2 regions of the Sphingomonas aerolata genome follow, and region 1 is predicted to be linked to the other one. Evidence: predicted binding sites of a transcription regulator. Region 1 holds the regulator's gene; the other holds the start of a gene.

Region 1 (4,358 bases):
GCGGCAGGCGCCTGTTGCGCGGCGTGGGGTCGCTGTTGCTGACCGGGCTCGTCGTCGAGGCGGCGCTGATGCCGATCGCGGTCTATCATTTCCACAAGGCCGGGCTGTACGGCGCGGTCGCCAACATCGTCGCGATCCCGCTGACCACGTTCGTCGTGATGCCGTTCGAGGCGCTGGCGCTGCTGCTCGACACGATCGGGATTGGCGCGCCCGCCTGGTGGCTGGTGCAGCATGCGCTCGACGCGCTGCTGTGGCTCGCGCGCGGTGTGGCGCATGCACCGGGCGCGGTCCGCGCGTTGCCGGCGGTTCCCGACGGGGCGTTTGCCTTGATGGTCGGCGGCGGTGTGTGGATCGCGCTGTGGCGGACGCGGTGGCGACGGATCGGAATCCTGCCCTTGGCGGTCGGCGCGATCTGGGCGCTGACGACGCCGTCACCCGATATCCTTGTGACGGGCGATGGTCGCCACGTCGCGGTCCGGACCGCCGCCGGGCTCGCGCTGCTCCGCGATCGGGCGGGTGACTATGTCCGCGATACGCTGGCGGAGAATGGTGGGGTCGACGGTGAGCCGCTGCTGCTCGCGGATCAGCCCGATGCGCGGTGCAGCCGCGACCTGTGCCTGACCGATGTTGTCGCCCGCGGCCGAGCCTGGCGCGTGCTGGCGACGCGGAGCGTTTACCGGGTGCCGATCGCGGAGATGGTTGCCGCCTGCCGGCGCGCGGACATCGTCATCAGCGAGCGCGGGCTGCCGCGTGGTTGTACGCCGCGATGGCTGAAGCTCGATCGATCGGTGCTTGAGCGGACCGGGGGGATCGCGTTGACGCTGACCACGGGGCGGATGGTGACGGTGCTCAATCCGGGAGATCGGCACCCGTGGCGCGATCCGCCGACGCTGGCGCGGCCAATGCGACGGTTCGGGGCGGCGGGCGATCAGCATGGGCTGGCCGGGGGGGCGGCGTCGGTCCGGTTTCGGGTGCCGGCTCGGGGGTGGTCAGAGCGATAGGTCGCGACTGGGTATGTCGGGTCATGATACTGCGAAGGTGGGGCCTCCGATTGGGAGGGCCGCAATTCCGAAACGCGGACGATGGTGCCTGGGGCCGTTGGTCACGAACGCCACTGCCGGTTGCGTGGCGGTGATGACCGCCAGCGCCACCCGGCATTCGTCAGTCGTAGCGGCGCAGGATACCCGACAGCTTGCCCTGAACCCGGACCTGTGCGGGCGCATAACGCTGGGGGTCATAGGCGCGGTTGGCCGGGTCGAGCCGGACCATTGCGCCCTCGCGGCGGAAATATTTCAGCGTCGCTTCGCTGTCCTCGATCAGCGCGACGACGATCTCGCCGTCGCGTGCGATCTCGGTACGGCGGATCAGCGCATAATCGCCGTCAAGGATGCCGGCTTCGACCATCGAGTCCCCCGAAACCTCCAGCGCATAATGCTCGCCAGTGCCAAGCAAAGCGGCCGGGACGGCGAGCATCGAACTGCCTTCAAAGGCTTCGATTGGGACGCCGGCGGCGATCCGGCCGTGCAGCGGGATCTCGACGACGTCGTTCGCCGCGATGCGATCGGGCGACGCGGGCGTGGCGCTGGCCGTGTTCGGCGCAGATACGGTGTCGGCCGATGCCGCCACCTTCGGCCCCGACTTCGCCGCCATCTGCCCTGTTGCAGACTCGGGACGCTCGGGCATCCGCAGCACTTCGAGCGCGCGCGCACGGTTGGGCAGGCGTCGGATGAAGTTGCGCTCCTCAAGCGCGCTGATCAGACGGTGCACGCCCGATTTCGATTTCAGGTCGAGCGCGTCCTTCATCTCCTCGAACGAGGGCGACACGCCCGTCTCGGCGAGGCGGTCATTGATGAAGCAGACAAGCTCGTGCTGCTTGCGCGTGAGCATAACGGTTCTCCGTCCGGAACAGACGAGGAACTTCTATGGAACACTTGCAGCTTCGTCAAGCGGTGACGTCACGCGATGACGAGGATTTCCGCCGAGTCGCCCGCCCTTGCCGCCGGCGCGTCGCCGTCGCGGATGATCAGGCAGGACGAACGGGCGAGCGTCAGCAGCATCGAGCTGTCCTGGATGGTCGAGGCATAGGCGCGACCCTTGCGCAGTTCGGCGCGCATATAGTCGGTCCGCGACTGGTTGGGCGGAAGATCCTCGCCGAGCAGCGCATGCGTCGTCTGCGGCAGGGGATCGCGCGCGCCGAGCATGTGCGCGACCACGGGGCGGACGAACAGGATCGCGGTGACGAAGGCGGAGACGGGATTGCCCGGCAGGCCGAGCAGCATCGTCCGGCCAAGCGTACCCGCCATCATCGGCTTGCCCGGGCGCAGCGCGATCCGCCAGAAGTCGATTGCCCCGCCGGCCGCCTCGATCGCGGGGCGGACGAGGTCGTGATCGCCGACCGACGCGCCCCCCGTGGTTACCAGCAGATCGGCGTCGACCCCGGCAAAGGCGTCACGCAGCGTGTCGAGCCGGTCGGGGAGGATTCCGAGATCGATAATGTCGACGGGCAGGTCGGCGAGCATCGCGGCGAGCATGATGCCGTTTGATTCCGGTAGCGGGACGGGGTCGCTGGTCGAGCCGGGCGGAACGAGCTCGTCCCCCGTCGCGGCGACCGCGACGCGCAGCCGGCGGCCGACCGACAGCGTGCCGTGTCCGCCGGTCGCAGCGACCGCGATGCGCGCGGGCGTCAGCCGATCGCCGGCCGCGATCAGCCGCGTGCCGGTCGCGAAGTCGAGCCCCTTGCGGCGTGTGTTGCGGCCTTCAAAGGCGGGGCCTTCGCCGTCGAGCATCAGCCGGTCGCCGTCGCGCGCGGCCTCTTCCTGAACAAGGACGGTATCAGCGCCGGGCGGCATCGCCGCGCCGGTGAAGATGCGCGTCGCCTCGCCCGGGGCGAGCGTGCCGGCGAAGGGGCGGCCGGCCGCGCTCTCGCCGATGACCGTCCACGGCCCGGGTAGATCGGCGTAGCGGATCGCATAGCCGTCCATCGCCGAAAGGTCGGTCGCAGGCTGGGTGCGGCGGGCGAGAATGTCCTCCGCCGCCCAGCGACCCATCGCGGAGCGCAGCGGCACGGTTTCGGCCGGCACGCGCGATGCCATGGCGAAGAGGCGGGACTGGGCTTCGGCGACGGGGACGAGAGGGCGCATGCGGGCTCCGTTCAGCGGGGCGATGAAGGTCTGCGCTGCTCGCACGAATGCCGCGGGGCGGAAAGCGGGCAACGCCGCGACCGGCAGGACACCGGTCGGTTATGCGATCAACGTACGAGGTAAGGCAGACGTTGCGGTGAGATGGGACGACATGCCCTGCGTTGCGTCGCGCGCAAATCCTGTCGTCAGCGCAGGCAAAACGCGCTAGCCCTGTGGCGCAGGTCCGACGCAAGCCGGATCCGCACAGATCGCGTCGGTGCCCCTCGGGGCTTGAATGGGAATGCGGTGCGGGGTTTGCCCCAAGACCGCAGCTGTCCCTGCAACTGTAAGCGGCGAGCGACACGCACGCGCCCCCTGCGACGGGGGCAGCCACTGGGCCGATGGCCTGGGAAGGTGTGCGTCGAGCCTTGACCCGTGAGCCAGGAGACCTGCCGGCGTCTGGTCGCTCTTGTCCCGGTCCAGGGGGTGGCCGAGGCACGGTGAACGCCGTCTGAGCGACGACCATGCGGCGGGGGCCGCATCGGCGACGCATGCCGGCCGCTCAGGGCGTCCGGTCGGCGCGCGTCCCGGTCGTTCGCGGCAGGCCCCCGTCCTCGTCGGACGCCGGGGATGTGCCAATGACCAAGATCATGACCGGGCGGACCGCCGGTCGTTCGACGCGACACCGGATCGGCTGGATGTTCGCGATGCTGGTGGCGGCCAATATCGCCGCCTGGGGATGGGCGTTCGCGCTGTTCCAAACGCAGCCATTGATGCTGGGCACCGCGATGCTCGCCTGGGGGCTGGGGCTGCGCCATGCGGTCGACGCCGATCATATCGCGGCGATCGACAACGTGACGCGCAAGCTGATGCAGGACGGGCAGCGGCCGATCGGGGTCGGCTTCTGGTTCGCGGTCGGCCATTCGGGGATCGTCCTGATCGCCGCGGTCGCGATCGCGCTGACCGCGAGTGCGCTGGCGCAGTTCGAGGCGTTCAAGCAGGCGGGCGGGGTGATCGCGACACTGATCTCCGCGCTGTTCCTGTTCACGATCGCGGCGATGAACCTGATCATCCTGCGATCGGTGTGGCGGACCTTCGGCCATGTCCGCGGCGGGGGGCGCTATGTCGAGGAGGATCTCGACCTGCTTCTCGGCAATCGCGGGCTGCTCGCGCGGCTGTTCCGGCCGATGTTCCGGCTGGTCACGCGCAGCTGGCACATGGCGCCGCTCGGGTTCCTGT
Region 2 (4,358 bases), 160 kb from region 1:
CGTGGTCATGGCCCCCGTCGGTCCGGATGCGTCATCCGCACCCGCGACAGTTTCCACCGCCCAGCGATTGGCTGCACGCTCGGCAAAGCACGAAAAGACGAGCCCGGCGCCGGGGGCGGCGGCCTCAGCGAGCTGGGCAAAGGCGGCCACCGGATCGGCGAAAAACATAACCCCATGCCGCGAGACATAGAGGTCGATCGGCGCTAGCGTCTCGACGCTCGCCGCGACGTCGGCGCAGCGGAACACGACATTGGTCAGGTGCCCGGCGCGGTGGTTCGCCACTGCGATCAGCGTCGGGGAGAGATCGATGCCTATTACCTGCCCGTCCGGCAGCGCCTGCGCGCTGGCCAGCGACGTGGCGCCGGCGCCGCAACCGATATCGACGACAGTGCGGCTCTGCGGTCCTGCCGCTGCAAGGATCGCGGCGTTCAGTACGGGCGCAAGCCCCTCGAAGCTGCGGTCCGTACGGCGCCATTCCGTGGCCCAGATGTCGCCGACGCGTCCGGTCCAGTCTCGATCACTGGTCATCATCCGCCGTATCGCATGGTCGAACTCCCGTCTGTGCGCACGAGACAGCTCTTGTGGCGCGTTTGACGCAAGTCGTGAAGCATATGCCCGTCAAGGTTCGCTGGATTTCCGGACAATTACCCAACATGCGTCCAGGTCGCGGCACTTTAGCTCAACTCGGCGAGCCGAGGCCCGACCGCTTCATCAGCCCGGAACGCTGCTCGCCCTGTCACAAGACGCGGAGCCCTTCCCCGCGAGGAAAAGGGCTCCGACTCTCACTCAGGCGTCGTCTTCGGCGTCGGGACCGACCATCATTTCCTCGGCGACCTTGTCGGTGCGCGCGCGGATCTGCTTTTCGAGACGATCGGCGGTCTCGGGATTGTCCTTGAGGAAGGTCTTCGAATTCTCGCGACCCTGACCGAGCCGGACGCTGTCATAGCTGAACCACGCACCCGATTTCTCGACCAGCCCGGCCTTCACGCCGAGATCAAGGATCTCGCCGAGCTTCGAAACGCCCTGCCCGTACATGATGTCGAATTCGACCTGCTTGAACGGCGGCGCGACCTTGTTCTTGACGACCTTCACGCGCGTCTGGTTGCCGGTGACCTCATCGCCCGCCTTGACCGCACCGATGCGGCGAATGTCGAGACGGACCGAGGCGTAGAACTTCAGCGCGTTGCCGCCCGTCGTCGTCTCCGGGTTGCCGTACATGACGCCGATCTTCATGCGCAGCTGGTTGATGAAGATCACCATGCAGCGCGACCGGCTGATCGAGCCGGTCAGCTTGCGAAGGCTCTGCGACATCAGACGCGCCTGAAGCCCGACATGGCTGTCGCCCATCTCGCCCTCGATTTCGGCGCGCGGCACGAGCGCTGCGACCGAATCGACGACGAGTACGTCGATCGCGTTCGAGCGGACCAGCGTGTCGACGATCTCGAGCGCCTGCTCGCCGGTGTCCGGCTGCGACACGATCAGTTCGTCGATGTTGACGCCGAGTTTCTTGGCATAGACCGGGTCGAGTGCATGCTCGGCGTCGACGAATGCCGCGGTGCCGCCATTCTTCTGCGCTTCGGCAATGACGTGGAGTGCGAGCGTGGTCTTGCCCGAGCTTTCCGGACCGTAGATCTCGATCACGCGGCCGCGCGGCAGGCCGCCGACGCCGAGCGCGATGTCGAGCCCAAGCGAGCCGGTCGAGATCACCTCGACCTGCATCGTCTCCTTTGAGCCCAGACGCATCGCCGAGCCCTTGCCGAACGCGCGGTCGATCTGCGCGAGTGCGGCATCGAGCGCCTTTTGCCGGTCGTTGGTTGCTGTTGCCATGCCGGTGTCGATCACTTTCAGATTAGCGGCCATCGATAAGCTCCCATCGCTAAAGCAAGCGCGCGTGCCATTCAACGCGTCAAACGCCATGTATTGCTTTTGTTCTCACGGAACAAGTGCGGAACATCGGGGAATGTGAAAAAGGGCGGCCGCCTTTCGGTGACCGCCCTCCCATCATGGGTCCGCTTCGGCGTCTTGGGAGAAACCTTGGGCCGGTCGGCAAACCATGGCGCCGATCCGGTAGTGGACACCATGATTTGACGCCGCCGACCGGTACGATGCAATCAATTTTACAGCGTCCGGAGTCCCAAAGCCGAACAGTTTCAACGCGGCATTTAACCCGCGTTCAGCGCAGCGTGCACGCCAGCGTCCACCAACCCTGCACACCAGCATCCGCCGCCGCGGAATCACGGGCCGCGATTCTGTCGAACAGCGCAAAGCAGGTCGCCCCCGATCCCGACATGCGCGCGAGCAGCACGCCCGGCGCCGCGTCCAGCAGCGCGCGGACGCGGGCAATCTCCGGCGCGATCGCGCAGGCCGGCGCCTCGAGGTCGTTCCGCCCGGCAATCGCGCGTTCGAGCAGCGGCCCCTTGCCGAGCGGCCCGCGGTCGATCCCGTCCCACGCGCCGAATACCGCCGCGGTCGACACCGCCACGCCCGGATTGACGCACAGCAACGGCGTTCCCGCCAGCCCGTCGACCGCGACGAGCATGTCGCCGCGCCCAGTCCCGAACGTCGTCCGGTTGAGGAGGCACGCGGGCACGTCCGCACCCAGTCGGGCGGCAATGTCGTGGAGAGCCGGATCCTGCACCGCGACGCCGTACAACCGCGCCAGCGCGCGCAGCGTCGCCGCGGCATCGGCGGAGCCGCCACCGATCCCCGATGCGATCGGCAGCCGCTTGTCGAGCGTGATCGCGTGATGCGCGGCGATCCCGAACGTCGCGACGAAAGCATCCGCCGCGGCCGTTACCAGGTTGCCGTTCCACGGCGCCGCGTCCGTGCCCCCTGCTTGCGGGCGCAATGCCGCGGCGAACGGCCCGATGATGGCAAAGCTGTCCGCGTCCGCCGTGCGCACCGTGACGACGTCGCCATGCTCGGCAAAGGCGAACAGCGTCTCGAGCTCGTGATAGCCGTCCGCGCGGCGGTGACGCACATGCAGCGCGAGGTTGATCTTGGCTGGTGCGGTTTCGGTCGTCGTCGGCATCGGGGTCTCGGGATCAGGGGTCAACGGCGCGCAGCGATCGGCAGGCCGGTGTCGATCTTCGCGGCGATGCGCGCGCGCTCCTCGGCATCGCCGGTGACGATCGCGGCCTGCCACGCATAGCGCGCCTCGTAGCGTCGGCCCATGCTCCAATAGGCATCGCCGAGATGATCGCCGATTTCGGCATTGGTCGGCTCCGCCTGCGCGGCACGCTCGAGCAACGGCAGCGCGCGCCGCGTATCACCGGCGCGGTGATAGGCCCAGCCGAGCGAGTCGGTGACGGACGGATTGGCGGGGTCGAGCCGGCTTGCCCGCTCGAGCAGGCGAATCGAACCCGCGATGTCGTCGCCATGCTCGACCTGCGCGAATCCCAGATAATTGAGCGCGAGCGGCTGCGTCGGGGCGAGGGCAACTGCCTTGCGGAGCGCGATGCGCGCCTCGGGCCAGCGCCCCGCCTGATCGAGTGCCCCGCCATATTGCAGCCATGCCCCCCAGCCGCCGCGCGCGGCCGCCGGCGCGCCGTGATCCGCCGCCAGAACCCGGCCATACCACTGCGCCGCCGCCGCCGCATCGCCGGTCGTCAGCAACAGGTCGGCGTAACGCTGCCAGTCACCGGCGACCGCCTCCTGCCGCTCGGCGCATGTCCTCGCGATGGCCAGCGCCGCCTCGTCACGGCCGGCAACCGACAGGATTTCGAGACGCTTGGCGATCGCCGCCTCTGCGGACGGCGACGTGCCACCGACCCTGTCGAGCACCGCCAGCGCGCGGTCGACCCGGTCGCTATGCGCAAGCGCGTCGGCAAGGACGATTCGCGCGGGGGCATAATCCGGATCGGCCTCCACAGCAGCCTGGGCGAGCGCGATTGCGAGCGGCGACGGCGTCCCCGCTACGAGGTCCCCTGCCAGCCCGGCGAGTGTCTGTGCGACGGCAAGGCCGAGCGGCTGGCGCGCGGGGGCGGCAGCGATGCGCTTACGCGTCTCGGCGGCGAAGCGGCGCGCGACCGGATCCTCGCCCGCGGTCGCCAGCGCCGCGCCTGGGTCACGATGCTCGGCACGCGCCACCCACGCGTTCAGCGATGGTGCGAGCACCACCAGCGGGCCCTTGCCGAGCGTGGCGATCGCCGTCCGGGTCGCCCGGGTGTCGCCCTTGCGCGCGGCGGCGGCGAGCGGGAACAGTGCGGCGTCCGCGGGCGCGACCCCGGCTTTCGCCAGCACCCCCGCCGCGCGCGCGACCAGCGGCATGTCACCCGCCTCGATTCCCTCCCGGTAGGCGCGGATCGCAACGACCGGATCGTCGGGCGCCGCCGCCAGTGCCAGGGCATACTGGTCCG

Evidence for each region. Region 1 encodes LexA, which represses DNA repair genes until DNA is damaged. Its sites were predicted from a motif close to GTTCCNCNCTTGTTCT; they were not measured.
Region 2: recA (recombinase RecA) is a predicted target of LexA. The motif match lies at 1,937-1,952, and genes of this name have one in related genera.

Annotation. Positions count from the first base shown of each region.
Region 1 covers NZ_CP098762.1:1,372,574-1,376,931, forward strand. Annotated here, with positions in the region: gene NEF64_RS06430 (ComEC/Rec2 family competence protein) at 1-1,001, shown strand, start outside; gene lexA (transcriptional repressor LexA) at 1,162-1,887, opposite strand; gene NEF64_RS06440 (molybdopterin molybdotransferase MoeA) at 1,956-3,140, opposite strand; cobalamin riboswitch at 3,378-3,590, shown strand; gene NEF64_RS06445 (HoxN/HupN/NixA family nickel/cobalt transporter) at 3,770-4,358, shown strand, end outside.
Region 2 covers NZ_CP098762.1:1,210,768-1,215,125, reverse strand. Annotated here, with positions in the region: gene NEF64_RS05700 (class I SAM-dependent methyltransferase) at 1-528, opposite strand, end outside; gene recA (recombinase RecA) at 787-1,860, opposite strand; gene NEF64_RS05690 (4-(cytidine 5'-diphospho)-2-C-methyl-D-erythritol kinase) at 2,174-3,031, opposite strand; gene NEF64_RS05685 (tetratricopeptide repeat protein) at 3,052-4,358, opposite strand, start outside.